2 regions of the Chryseobacterium scophthalmum genome follow, and region 2 is predicted to be linked to the other one. Evidence: riboswitches for the same ligand, from Rfam matches in the RefSeq annotation. Region 2 holds a riboswitch; the other holds the start of a gene.
What was found. A riboswitch is a leader RNA that binds a small molecule or an ion and turns the genes downstream of it on or off. The one in region 2 is predicted to bind thiamine pyrophosphate.
Positions count from the first base shown of each region.

Region 1: it holds a riboswitch for thiamine pyrophosphate, as region 2 does, so the genes downstream of both, thiS (sulfur carrier protein ThiS) here and thiM (hydroxyethylthiazole kinase) in region 2, are expected to answer to the same signal.

Region 1 is NZ_FSRQ01000002.1:110,690-118,220, forward strand. Features, by position in the region: gene thiC (phosphomethylpyrimidine synthase ThiC) at 1-1,721, opposite strand, end outside; gene thiS (sulfur carrier protein ThiS) at 1,733-1,939, opposite strand; TPP riboswitch at 1,997-2,097, opposite strand; gene BUR17_RS10635 (RluA family pseudouridine synthase) at 2,524-3,201, opposite strand; gene BUR17_RS10640 (hypothetical protein) at 3,208-3,531, opposite strand; gene panB (3-methyl-2-oxobutanoate hydroxymethyltransferase) at 3,531-4,346, opposite strand; gene BUR17_RS10650 (Crp/Fnr family transcriptional regulator) at 4,406-5,119, opposite strand; gene BUR17_RS10655 (heavy metal translocating P-type ATPase) at 5,210-7,531, shown strand, end outside.
Region 2 is NZ_FSRQ01000001.1:1,465,738-1,473,268, forward strand. Features, by position in the region: gene BUR17_RS06600 (SusC/RagA family TonB-linked outer membrane protein) at 1-1,920, opposite strand, end outside; gene BUR17_RS06605 (response regulator) at 2,251-2,607, shown strand; TPP riboswitch at 2,811-2,903, shown strand; gene thiM (hydroxyethylthiazole kinase) at 2,965-3,762, shown strand; gene thiE (thiamine phosphate synthase) at 3,759-4,397, shown strand; gene thiD (bifunctional hydroxymethylpyrimidine kinase/phosphomethylpyrimidine kinase) at 4,394-5,227, shown strand; gene tenA (thiaminase II) at 5,214-5,864, shown strand; gene BUR17_RS06630 (helix-turn-helix domain-containing protein) at 6,193-7,311, shown strand; gene BUR17_RS06635 (serine hydrolase domain-containing protein) at 7,465-7,531, shown strand, end outside.

The DNA.
Region 1 (7,531 bases), on a different contig from region 2:
TTCATTGAACAGAATTTTGGTCCGCACATTGAGCAGAAATGCGCAATTTTTGCTCCGTCTGCAGGAAGCGTTTCATCATGATAAGATCTTGCCGTATCTGGATCCAATGAAAGATTAAACTGATCTTCCCAACGAAATTCAAATCTTGCTTTACTCAAAGCGTTGTCTCTGTATTGCGAACCAGGATGACCTTTCGCCAGATCTGCAGCATGAGCAGCCAACTTGTAAGTTATTACTCCAACTTTTACATCTTCTTTATTGGGAAGTCCCAAATGTTCTTTTGGTGTCACATAACACAACATCGCGCAACCAAACCAGCCAATCATTGCTGCACCAATTCCGGAAGTAATGTGATCGTAACCTGGCGCAATATCCGTCGTTAAAGGACCTAATGTATAAAACGGTGCTTCATCACAAACTTCCAATTGCTTATCCATATTTTCTTTGATCATGTGCATCGGAACGTGACCAGGACCTTCAATCATTACCTGAACATTGTGTTTCCAGGCAATTTTTGTCAGTTCGCCTAAAGTTTCCAATTCCGCAAATTGTGCTTCATCATTCGCATCAGCAATAGAGCCAGGACGAAGGCCGTCGCCTAAAGAAAAAGCAACGTCATATTTTTTCATGATCTCGCAGATCTCCTCGAAGTGGGTGTATAAAAAGTTTTCTTTATGATGAAACAAACACCATTTTGCCATGATAGAACCACCTCTGGAAACAATTCCTGTGACACGTTTTGCGGTTAAATGAATATATCTCAACAAAACTCCAGCGTGAATTGTGAAGTACGAAACTCCCTGTTCTGCCTGTTCGATCAAAGTATCTTTAAAAATTTCCCAAGTGAGATCTTCTGCAACACCTTTTACTTTTTCCAACGCCTGATAAATCGGGACCGTACCAATAGGTACCGGGCTGTTTCTGATGATCCATTCTCTGGTTTCGTGAATATTTTTTCCCGTTGACAGATCCATAATTGTATCTGCTCCCCATCTGCAGGCCCAAACCGCTTTCTCAACTTCTTCTTCAATACTCGATGAAACGGCACTGTTTCCGATGTTTGCATTAATTTTAACCAAAAAATTTCGCCCAATAATCATTGGTTCGCTTTCCGGATGATTGATATTATTGGGAATAATTGCTCTTCCTGCTGCAATTTCGTCTCTTACAAACTCGGGAGTAATTTTGTTTTTCGGAGTTCTTGCACCAAAATTATTTCCCTGATGTTGAAAAGCCATGTCTTTTGAAACAGAATCGAGCTGCTCAATTTTTTGATTTTCTCTGATCGCAATGTATTCCATTTCGGGAGTGATGATGCCCTGTCTTGCGTAGTATAATTGGGTAACTTGTTGTCCTTCCTTTGCAACTTTTGGTTTGTGATTGTAAGAAAAACGCAATTCATCCAATTTTGAATTTGAAAGACGGGCTTTTCCGTATTCTGAAGTAATTCCATCAAGAATTTCTACATCATTTCTGTCTAAGATCCATTGTTCACGAATTCTTGGAAGTCCTTTTTCGATATTAATTTCAGAATTTTCATCGGTGTAAGGTCCTGAAGTATCATACACAGTAACAGGTGGATTATGTTCTAAAGTTCCGTTGGTGAGTTTTGTCGGACTTAGCTGTATTTCGCGCATCGCTACATTGATTGGATGAATTTTCCCTTCAACATAGATCTTTTTTGAGTTCGGAAACGGCGAACGTGTAATTTTATGAGCCATAAAAATATTTTTTAACCGCCTTGAGTAGCAGTAATGATTAAAATTGAATCTTGGTTGTTGAGAATGGTTTCCGCCCAAAATGACTGCGGAATAATACGATTGTTGAGCGCTACAGCAATTCCTTTTTTCTTTTCAGGTAATTCCATAGCGATAAGTGCTTCCAGCGTTTTGGGAAGTACATCAAAATTTCTTAGTGTGTGATTGATTGTGAGCTCCATTCCTAAATTTTTAAATACACTTTAGGAATGCCCATCATTGTACAATAGAATGTACAGCAAAGTCATCTCACTTTTTCCTACGCTAGTATGATCTAGAAATCAGGTTCAAAGGGTAAAGTCTCAGCCTGTTTTGTCAACAGACACCCCTAAAGTTGGGAGCGAAGTTAGACATTTTTTTAAAATGGGCAAAATTTTTTGAAGGAGATGGAAGTTGGAGGATAGAAGCTGGAAGTTTTAAATGTTTGAAAATATTGTTTTTTATATCTCGCTGATTTTGCAGATTACGCAGATGTTTTTTTATTTTATACTGGAAAGATTCTAGTTGAAATTCTTATAAAATGATAATATTTGTGTTTGGTTTTCAAATACTTAAATAAATGACTTCCCCTCTAGCCGCGATTGCAACGGCATCCTTTTGGGTTGCGGCGAAGCGAAGCGGAGCCGTAACCCAAAAGATATAGTGGAAAGCGGGAAAAAGCTCCTAAAAAGTAGAAAAATAAAACTGAATTTTAGATTTGAAGAAAATAAAAATGGAAACCAGATTATCTCTAATTTCCATTTTATAACTTATTTCTAATTTAATATTATTCTTCACACGCTCTCCAGATCGCGTCATTCTGCGGAACGGGAGCAACGATTGTCATCTCCTCCTTTGTAACAGGATGTATAAACTGAAGTTTTCTGGCGTGAAGATTAATTCCTCCATCCGGATTTGAACGAGGCGCACCGTATTTTAAATCACCTTTAATAGGAACTCCGGTTTTTGATAACTGTGCTCTGATTTGATGATGTCTTCCGGTTTCCAGATCAATTTCTAAAAGAAGATAATTATCCAGAGTTTTAATAACATTGTAGGTAAGAATTGCTTCTTTTGCACCCTCGGTAACTTTCGTAAAAACGATTGCTTTATTATTCTTTTCGTTTTTCTGAAGATAATGAACCAATCTTTGGCTTTGAGGAATCATTTCTTTAGCAACAACTGCCCAATACGTTTTCTGAATTTCACGGTTTTTAACCATTTGAGTCAATCGTGAAAGCGCTTTTGAAGTTTTAGCATAAATCACTAAACCAGAAGTTGGCCGGTCGATACGATGTACCAAACCCAGAAAAACATTTCCGGGTTTATTATCTCTTTTTTTGATGAAATCTTTAATGGAATCGAGTAAAGGTTCGTCACCGGTTTTATCACCCTGAACGAGTTGCCCTACTTTTTTATTGATAACTAAAAGGTGATTATCCTCAAAAACAATCTGCTCTTCCATACTACCTTAACGATTCTGTGATCTGCTCACAAAAGAAATAACCACTCCACCTAAAAGACCAATCGTTTTTATGATGTTAAGACTTGAATCCATCGGTAAAAATGCTCCGATGATGCACAAACCTGCCGCAGCGTACATTGGGTACATAAACTTAGTATGCATCAACATTCTTCCCTGAACGATAAAACTGATTCCAATTAAAATATAAAATAATCTTGCTGAAAGAAGATAGTTAATATTATCCGGGAAAATTCTAAACCAACCTGCAGCTAAACAAATGATTGCTAAAATTGATAAAATTCCTTGTGTTGCCTGTAAATTACTTTTCATTAATAGCTCTCATTTTGGTTAGGGAAATCAGCACTTTTCACGTCTTTCACATATTGGGAAACTGCTCCTGTAATTTCTGTATATAGATCTAGATATCTTCTTAAAAATTTTGGAGAGAAACCTTTGTTCATTCCCACCATATCATGATATACCAAAACCTGTCCGTCACAATGAGGTCCGGCTCCAATTCCGATCGTTGGAATTGAGATACTTTCCGTCACTCTTTTAGCCAGATCCGCAGGAATTTTTTCAAGAACAACTCCAAAACATCCTAATTCTTCAAGCAATTTTGCATCGTTGATTAATTTTTCAGCTTCAGCCTCTTCTTTAGCTCTTACTTTATAAGTTCCAAACTGGTAAATAGACTGTGGCGTTAATCCCAAATGTCCCATAATAGGAATTCCGGCATTGATGATTTTTTTAATTGATTTTGAAATTTCTTTTCCACCCTCAATTTTAATCGCATGAGCTCCTCCTTCTTTCATCATTCTAACTGCAGATTCCAGTGCGATATCAGGATTACTTTGGTAAGTTCCGAAAGGAAGATCTGCAATTACCAATGCTCTTTCTACCCCTCTCACCACACTTTGAGTGTGATAAATCATCTGATCTAATGTAATAGGAAGTGTTGTTTCAAAACCCGCCATTACATTCGCCGCAGAATCTCCGATAAGAATGGTATCAACACCACCGGCGTCAACCATTTTTGCCGTTGTAAAATCGTAAGCGGTAAGCATTGTTATTTTCTCCTTGTCGAATTTCATTTTTCGCAAGGTTTCTGTAGTAACTCTTTTAATTTCAGAATGAACAGACATAATGTATATGATTGTTTAAAGTTAAAAAGTCGGCTTTCGCCGACTTATATATTTGGATTTTACAAAACTACGTGTCCTAGTTTCATTAATTTATCGTGGTTGAGAATTTTGATGTTTCTACCGTCTACTTCGATGAGACTGTCACCTTTAAATTCGGAAATCAGTCGGATAGCACTTTCGGTAGCTGTTCCGATAATGTTGGCGATTTCTTCTCTAGTTAAAGAAATTTTGATAAAACCTTCAGGATCTGTCCCTAATTTTTGTTCTAAAAGAATAAGAATCTCTGCCAATCTTTCTCTTACTGTTTTTTGAGCCAAGAAAGTAATCGTGTTGGAAGACTCCCCCAATTCGTAAGATATTTTCTGAAGCATCACAAAAGATAACTGTGGATCTACTTCTAATAAGTCCATAAAAATATCTGCAGGTAAGAATGTGCATTCAACATCAGTCATTGCTTCTGCCTTTGCCTGAAAATTTTCTCCACACAACAATGCACGATATCCTATAATATCACCTTCTTTTATAAATCTAAGAATTTGATCTTTACCAAAAGATCCCGATTTTGACAATTTAGCAGCCCCTTTTTCTATTACGTAAACCCCTTTCGGAGTTTCGCCATCGTCAAAGACGATATCGTGTTTTTGAAAAACGAGTTTCTTTTTTGCGTTGATATATCTTTCATAATCAGTATTGGAAAGTCTTTCTTTAAAGGATTTATCATTAAAAACCCTCGCGAATCTTTCTTCAATAGCAATCTGTTGTTCCTGCGACATTGTAATATGACATTTATCACAAAAATAGAACATTTAAACTCTATAAACAAAAAAAAATGTTATAATTTTGTAAGTCAATAATTTATGAAGGTGAGCGAGAACTGTTTTCATTGCGGACAAGGGATAGAAAAAGAAAGAATTTCTTTTGACGAAAAAATTTTCTGTTGTACCGGCTGCAAATCTGTTTATGAAATTTTAAATACCAATAATCTCAGTAATTTTTACGAGCTAAATAAAAAAGCGGGCATCAGACCTGAAGAAAATTCTTCTCAATTTGATTACCTCGACACCAAAGAAATTTTTGACAGAGTTACAGATTTTTCTGAAGGCAATACAAGTCTTGTCACGTTCAGAATTCCGGTAATCCACTGTTCTTCTTGCATTTGGCTATTAGAAAGCCTTCATACTTTACATAAAAACATTCATTATTCTCAGGTAAACTTCACAAGAAAGACGTTACAGGTTTCTTTCAATCATAACGAATTAAAATTAAGCGAATTAGCTAAATTTTTAACCAATCTTGGGTACAAACCCGCAATCAATCTTGAAACAGCCGAAAAAAACGAAGACAATTTAGACAAATCTTTATTGGTAAAACTTGCGATTGCAGGATTTGCTTTCGGTAACGGAATGTTTTTGGCCTTCCCGGAATATATCGGCGGCGAAGATTACTGGATGGAGCATTACAAAGGTTTATTCCGAGTCTTAATGTTTTTGCTTTCCGTTCCGGTTGTATTTTATTCTGCATCTGATTATTACAAATCTGCTTGGTATGGTTTAAAAAACAAAATCGTCAATATCGACGTTCCTATTGTTTTGGGAATTTTTGTGCTGTTCGGAAGAAGTATCTATGAAATCGCTACCGATTACGGTCCGGGATATTTTGATACTTTGTGCGGACTTCTGTTTTTCATGCTTTTAGGAAAAATCTTCCAGAAAAGAACGTACAGTTCGCTTTCTTATGACAGAGATTATAAATCATTTTACCCGATTGCAGTAACTAAAGTTGATTTTAATGGAAAGCAGGAGAACATTTTGCTTTCAGAAATTAAAATTGGTGACAGAATTTTAGTAAGAAACCACGAAATCATTCCTGTAGACGCCATTTTGATTAGCGGAAACGGAAATATCGACAATAGTTTTATCACAGGAGAAAGTGAAAGTATTTCTAAAAATCCGGGGGATAAAATCTTTGCCGGAGGAAAGCAGATCGGTTCATCTTTGGAGCTTGAAGTTATTAAAAACGTTGACCAAAGTTATCTTACCCAACTCTGGAATAAAGAAGCTTTCAAAAAACACGAGACCGGACTTGATACTTTAATCAACGACATCAGTAAATATTTCACCTTTATTATTTTAGGAATTGCGCTTGTTGCCGGAATTTATTGGTACTTCATTGATTTGGAAACCATGTTCCAGGTTATCTCTGCCGTTTTAATTATTGCCTGTCCTTGTGCTTTGGCATTGTCTTCTCCGTTTACTTTCGGTCACATTATGAGAATTTTAGGCCGAAATAAATTTTACGTAAAAGATACTTTAACGATTGAAAAAATTGCAAAAGTCGATACTTTAGTTTTCGATAAAACCGGAACAATTACTCACAGAAAAAAATCAAACATCAGATACGAAGGTTCTGAAATTCAGGAATTTGATTTATTAAATATTAAAAGTTTAGTTAAAAACTCAAATCATCCGCTTTCCAAATCTTTGTATGAATTTCTGGAAGTAAAAGATGATTATTTCCCTGTTGATAATTTTGAAGAAATCTCAGGAAAAGGCTACGAAGCAAGTGTACGAGGAAATATTTATAAAATAGGTTCTGCAAAATACAATAATCAGGAGTCTAAAAATCTTGAAACTGCAGTTTACATCAGCAAAAACAATGAGTTTATCGGAAAATTTATTTTTAAAAATGAATACCGAGAAAACCTTAGAAATCTTTTCACAAAACTGATCAATTATAAGATTTTCATTCTGAGCGGAGACAATTCTTCTGAAGAAAATCAGCTTAAAGAAATCATCCCCAATTACAGCTCGATGGCGTTTAACCAAAACCCAGAAGACAAACTGAATTACATCAAGGATCTTCAGGATAAAGGCTTAAAAGTAATTATGCTTGGTGACGGTTTAAATGATGCCGGAGCTTTAAAACAAAGTAACGTAGGAATCGCAATTTCTGACGACAGCAACAGCTTTACACCATCTTCGGATGTCATTATGAATGGAGAAAAAGTATCACAACTTGATAATTATTTAAACGTTTGTAAAGGTTCGATCACCATTGTAAAACTGACCTTCCTGATTAGTTTTTTATACAATGTTGTTGGTTTAACCTTTGCTGTAACCGGAAATATGAGTCCGCTATTTGCAGCTTTAATTATGCCTGCAAGTTCGATTACCGTCATTTCTTTC
Region 2 (7,531 bases):
CTGTGTTTTTTCCCAGGTTAAATTCGGATTGGGAATTGTATTGGGTATTAAACCGTTTGATAAGCCTCCGCCAAATGAATAATTACCTCCGGCAAGTGTACCAAAAGCACGGTAATCTCCAATGTTATTATTCCCATTTTCTCCCCAACTGTATCTTAGTTTTAAATTGCTTAACCATGTTTTATCTTTAAAAAATTCTTCTTCATCCATTTTCCATGCTCCCCCAAATGCTGCGAAAGTTCCATAAAGATTGTTCCATCCAAATCTGGATGAGCCATCTCTACGAATACTTGCAAATAGCATATATTTTTTTTGGTAGTCATAGTTTACACGACCAAACAATGAAGTCAACATCCATTCTGAAGCAGTATATTCTGAGTTTAATACTGATGCAGACTGAGTGAAGTTAAACGTTTTTAAATCATCATTCGCAAAACCTTTGTTACGATTATATTGCGAAGTCGTTCTGTAGTTTTCTGCACTATATCCGGCAAGAGCGGCAATAGTATGGCTTCCGAAAGTCTTTTTATAATTTAATAAAGCCTCTCCTAAATATCGGTTATAATTTACCGTTCTTCTGCTCGCAATACTTACCTGCCCCGGAATATTGGTAACTAAATTAAAAGTTGGAATGTAACCCGTATTGATATTAAAATTATTTGTAGCACCTCCCGAAATTTTAAAATTTAAACCCGGTAAAATATCATAAGACATGTACATCGTAGACAACAATCTGAACTCATTGGTATCATTCGTTGTGTTTTCTAAAGTTCCAATCGGGCTTACTGTAGAACCAGCCCATCTGTATCTTATATTTTTCCAGAAATTGGTATAAAGACCTGCAGATAATTCTGCAACAGGAACCATAGAAAGCATTTTATGCGCTTCATTATCTTTTCCGTCTACTGCAGCTCCGTAACTTTGAGAATAACTTGGTCGTAAAGTAATTCCCGCTTTCCATTTATCAGAAATGTTGACATCAATAACTGCACTTAAATTGAATCTATTAAAACCAGTATTTAGCGCCATACCTTCCTGATCAAAATACGCAGCCGAAATCGCATATTTTACATTCTGACTTCCTCCTCTTACCGATAACTGATAATTCTGAATTGCGGCTGGACGATAAAAAGCATCCTGCCAATCAATATTTGCAACCTGATCGGTTCCCCATCTCGGATCTACCATATAAGTAATATTTGCTAAATTATAATCGGTAGTATTTGCCAGATTAAAATAATTTGCTCTTACCGCATAGCTGTCTGAAGCTGAATTACCAGGAGATAAAGCCACCCATCTTTTATTAATAGATTCGGTTGCATAATCAATCCATTCTGCACTGTTCATGATGTCCAGCTTTTTTTCAATAGTCTGAACCCCATAATACTGGGAAAATGAGAATGACGGCTTTCCAGAAACTCCTTTTTTGGTTGTTACAATCACAATTCCGTTAGAACCTCGTGATCCGTACATTGCTGTAGATGCGGCATCTTTAAGTACTTCAATCGATTGCACATCATCCGGAGAAATGTTGGCCATATCATCCGCTACCATTCCATCTACTACATAAAGAGGAGAATTACTTGCCGATATCGAAGCCGAACCACGAACTCTGATTTCCAGTGGCTCTCCCGGTTTTCCTGAAGTAGCACGGGTTTTAACACCTGCAATCTGTCCTGTTAATGCCTGATCAACCCGTGAAATAGGACGATCTTTAAAACTTGAGACATTCACTTTTCCGACAGAACCGGTAACTTCTCCTTTTTTTTGTGTACCATAAGCAATAACGACTACTTCCTCTATCTCCTTTGTTTTAGATTTTGTACTATCCGTGGTCTTATTGGTAGATTGTTTTTCCTGTGCGAAGATAAAACTTGTGGTACTTAGTAAAATACCAAGAGTTATTATAGATTTCTTCATTTCGTGACTGGTGATTAATAATTATTACTTTTATACTTTCTCGTAAATTAAAACGTAAGAAAAGTTAAATCTGGAAAGACATGATATTTCTCATATTTTTATTTTTATAAAAGTATACTTATCGAAAATTTCTGCTATCCTGCTGTTACCTGCTCAAATCTCTTTAAAAAGAAATACTGGCAAATAATTTATTTAAAGCCAACTTTTAAGCTATATTTTTTCAAAAAAAGAAAAGATTTTCAAGCTTATACACTCAGATTTGATAGAAATCTGTTTCGAAATATTTTCATACAATCTCAATGTTGGCTTTGTTTTTGCCAAGCAAGAGGTATGAAAACAATTTTTATCGTAGAAGATGAGACAGGCATCAGAGATGCATTACAATTGCTCCTGTCATTCGAAAATTATGACGTACGTTCATTTGCAACCGTTGAAGCCTTCAACAATAGAGATCAATCGGTTATTCCGGATGTTTTTATTTTAGATGTAAGATTACCCGATGGTTCAGGAACCGATTTATGCAATCAAATAAAAGAAGATGAAGCTACCTCAAAAATTCCTGTAATGATCATCAGTGCTCATGCAAAAGCCGAAAATGTAATCAATTCTTGTGATGCCGATGAATTTATTTCTAAACCATTTGACATTGATGATGTTCTTGTTAAAATTGAAAAACTAACGGCTTAATACTCTATCAATTATTATAAATAAAAACACTCTGAAGCATCTTGTTTTAGGGTGTTTTGTTTTTATTGAAAAAAAGAAATTCAAGGTTTATAAAATCTAAAATTTTCATTTAATACTTGTTTTGCTAACTTTTGAATAATTTAATACCATCATAAAATCTTTTGTCGCTTTTGCAGTTAAAGAAGTATTTTTCAATACTTTTGTGTACGCTTTAGGGGTATTCTGAAAAGAATTGAGAGAGTCCCTTTGAACCTGATACGGCTTACACCGACGTAGGGAAAAGCAATATGTCATATTCTAAAATGATGACTGTTGTTCCGGATTTATCCTAAAGCTTTTATTGATAAAAATATTAGAATGGAAAATAATCTTTGGAACAATATCCTTCAAGTACGCAACACTTCTCCCCTTGTTCACAGTATCACCAATTATGTGGTAATGAACAGCACTGCCAATGCGGTTTTAGCAATTGGCGCATCACCTATAATGGCTCATGCAAAATCTGAAGTGGAAGAAATGGTAAATATTTCGCACTCACTGGTTGTCAATATCGGTACAGTTGATGAATATTGGGAAGAATCAATTCTTCTGGCTGTAAAAAAAGCGAATGAATTAAACAAACCCTGGATTTTAGATCCTGTTGGATCCGGAGCAACCTCTTATCGTGATTCGGTTTTAAGTAAGATTCTTTCTTTAAACCCGACCGTTATCAGAGGAAATGCCTCTGAAATTATCGCTCTTTCAAAAGCCAGTAAAACCATTACAAAAGGAGTCGACAGTACAGCAAAAAGTAATGAAGCTGTAGAAGCTGCCAAAATATTAGTTCAAAACCACAAATCATTAGTTTGTATTTCAGGAGAAACCGATATCATCATTAGTGAAAATCAAGAAATTCATTTAAAAAATGGTCATCCGATGATGACAAAAGTTACCGGATTGGGTTGTACAGCAACTGCACTGATTGGTTCTTTTATCGGAGTTATTGATGACAAAACAGAAGCTATTATTGCTGCAATGAGTTTATTGGGTATCGCAGGAGAAATAGCAGCTAAACAAAGTGCAGGTCCGGGAAGTTTACAACTCAATATCATTGATAAACTGTACAATATTACAGAAGATGAGTTTTATGATCATTTAAAAATGCTAAAACAATGATTTTAAAACCATCATTTCCCTATCAGTTATATTTGGTGATTTCAGAGAAAGATTGTTTAGGAAAAGACTTTCTTGAAGTTGCAGAAAAATCGATTCTAGGTGGTGTTGATATTATTCAGCTGCGTGAAAAAAATACCTCAACAGAAGATTTTCTTCGAAAAGCATTTACATTAAAAGAAATCACTGATAAATACAATATTCCGCTTATTATTAATGATCATTTTGAGGTTGCTGAAAAAATTGGTTCAGCAGGAATTCATGTCGGGAATAATGATAAATCTCCGTCAAGTCTCAGAAATGAATTGTTTTTTAAAGATAAAATGATCGGATATTCTATTGAATATTTAAGCCAACTTGAAAATGTAAACACAGAATTGTCAGATTACCTGGGAATCAGTCCCATATTTAGCACCGACACCAAAAAAGATACAGTGACTGAATGGGGACTGGAAGGTTTATCAAAAATAAGATCGCTTACAGACAAACCACTCGTTGCCATCGGAAATATCAATTCTTCAAACGTAGCCTCCATTATAAAAGCAGGAGCAGATACATTAGCTGTTGTATCTGCCATTTGCAGTGCCAAAAATCCTGAAAAAGCAGCGTATAAAATTAAAAATGAAATAGTAAAATGAAAAAATATACTTATCCTACCGTTCTTACAATTGCAGGTTTTGACGGCAGTGGTGGCGCAGGAATACAGGCAGATATCAAAACATTTTCAGCTTTGGGATGTTATTCAACATCGGTACTTACTGCACTTCCTGTTCAAAATACAATGGGCGTAAGAAAAATATATCCTGTTTCGGTGGAGGCTGTTGCAGATCAAATAGAAGCTGTACTAGACGATATTTTTCCTGATGCCATTAAAATTGGTATGGTTCATACGCCTCAATTGGTTGAAGCTATTGTGAAAACTTTAAGTAAATATCCAAAGATTCCCATTGTATTTGATCCTGTCATGGTTGCCACAAGCGGACATCGTTTGATTGAAGAAGAAACCATTCAAACCATTATTGAACAATTATTTCCCATCGCAGAAATTATCACCCCGAATATGGATGAAGCTTCTATATTGGCAAAAATGGAGGTTAAAACGTTAGAAGATATGAAAATTGCGGGTGAAAAGATCTTAAGATCAGGCTGTAAAAATATTCTTCTTAAAGGTGGACATCAGGAATTACCAACTGTTACTTCATTATTGTTTGAAGAAAACGGTAAACAATCTAGTTTTGAAACTATAAAATTTGCTACGAATAATACCCACGGTTCCGGCTGTACGCTTTCTTCGGCAATTGCTGCTTTTATAGCACGAGGAGAAAATTTATTTAATGCGGTTGAATTGGCACAACAATATGTTTTTGAAGCTATTAAAAACGGAAAAGATGTTGTCGTCGGAAAAGGAAATGGTCCTCTTAATCACTTTTTTAATCCTCATAAAATAATTAAAAATGAGTTGGTCTGAATTAACCTGGAAACAAACTGAAGAACGATACCAAGCCATTCTTACCATGCCTTTTGTTTCTCAATTGGCAGATGGAAGTCTTCCCAAAGAAAAATTTCAGTTTTACATGGCTCAGGATTCTTTATATCTCGAGCATTTTGGAAGAGCATTGGCGTTGATTGCAGCAAGAGCGTATGATATCAGTAATACCTTGCAATATCTGAAATATGCAGAAACAGCAATTATCGTCGAAAATGCACTTCATGAATCTTATTTTAAAGATTTTGGCTTAATAGATAAAGGTACAATGCAGCCTGTCTGTCATCATTATGTGCACTTTCTTAAAAGTACCGCTGCACTAGATTCCGTAGAAATAGCGATGGCGGCAGTATTGCCTTGTTTTTGGATCTATAAAAAAGTAGGAGACCACATTTACAATACCATACAATCTGAAAATAATCCTTACCAAAAATGGATTGAAACGTATGGCGGTGAAGAATTTGCAGAAGCCGTACAACAGGCGATTAATATCTGCGATGAGGTAGCCGCTTCTACAACTCCTGCGATTAGAGAAAAAATGACAGAAGCATTTTTAACCTCCTCCCGAATGGAATATTATTTCTGGGAAGCAGCTTATGACAGTAAAACCTGGATTTAACTTTGAAAAAAGAAGCTTATTCATTTTAAAATATTTTTATTTACCGCAAAAGCATCAAAAGAAATGATTGAAAAATAGAAATTCAAAAGCTTACAAAACTAAGCATGATTAACATCTATTTTGTAAACTTTTGATTGTATAAAAACAATCTATCATCTTTTGTTTCTTTTGCGGTTTAAATTATTAAGTATTAAAAAAACAAATAATTCATACCATTTGGACTCAGGTTTTATTATTCATAAAATTTTGGAAATATGAGTATGGTATCTATTAGCAATTCATTTATATTTACAGCACAAAAAACTATAATCTAAAAGAGATCTGGTGAATGGATAATTTCTTAAATATTGTAACGGGCATCTCGCTGTTCATTTCATTTTTTTTGGCGTTTTTTATGCTAACGGTCACTACTAAACACAAAACAAGCAACCGTATTTTCGCATTTTTTCTTATCATAACTGCTATTGATACCAGCGAACCATTGATCAGTCACTTTACAAATGGTCCTTCAAATCTGGGAATATTTAGAACGACACTGTCTTACATGCAAATTCCTGCTTTTTATCTTTATGTTTTGTCGGTTTGTCATTCAGATTTTAGATGGAAGCCGAAATATCTTCTTCACCTGCTTCCGTTCCTTATTGTCAATCTTGCGTTATTGCCCCGTTTTTATAGTGTAGATGTTGCTTCAAAGCTCGACTTCATCATCAACCGCCAAAATATGATAGAGTTGCAGTTGACTCATTGGCTGTTTCATCTTCAGGTTCTGGTATATTTTACGGCAATTTTTCTATTATTGAGAAGAGCAAAAAAACTTTATCTGGAAAATAATTCAGGTGGAAATCTTAATTCTTATCAATGGCTGTTTCAACTTACCAGCGTTTTAACGGCTCTTTACCTAATTGTTATTTTCAAAAATATTTTCAAATTTTCTGATTATCTTTACATTTCTGATTGGATCAAGATAGGAATTCTCTTGCTGCAACCTTTTATCACTTGTTGGTATCTGTACAAAGCACTTAATTATCCGGGACTTTTTAGAAATATTGATTCAAAAATGAAGCTCGTTTCCGATTTTTCTTTGGAAGAAAAAACAATAGAACCGGAAACACTGAATGAAGATTTATTGAAGCTTAAAAAATACATGACTGATGAAAAGCCGTTTCTTAATCCGGATTTAAAGATTCAGGATATTTCAAAAGAAATCAATGTTCCTGTTCGCGAATTATCAGTTTTAATTAATCATCAATTGGGGCAGCATTTTTATGATTTCGTTAATACGTACCGAATTGAAAATGCCATGGAAATCCTGAAAGATTCATCAAAATCGAAGATTACCATTCTCGAAATTTTGTATGAAGTTGGTTTTAATTCAAAATCTTCTTTCAATACAGCTTTTAAAAAACAAACCGGAAACACTCCTACCGCTTATCGTAAAGCAGTGTAAAACAACCGTTTGTAATTACTCGTACTTTCTAATTTATTACTCATACCAATTTTTTTATCGAAATAAGGCCGAATACTTTTATTCGGTCGTATAAGATTCTGCTCTTCCACATCTTTGTATCGAAATATTTATCAAACCTTAAATAACGATACAATGAAAACATCATTCACATTCTTAGCTGTAGCATTATTAATCTGCAACTTTACTTTCGGACAGGATT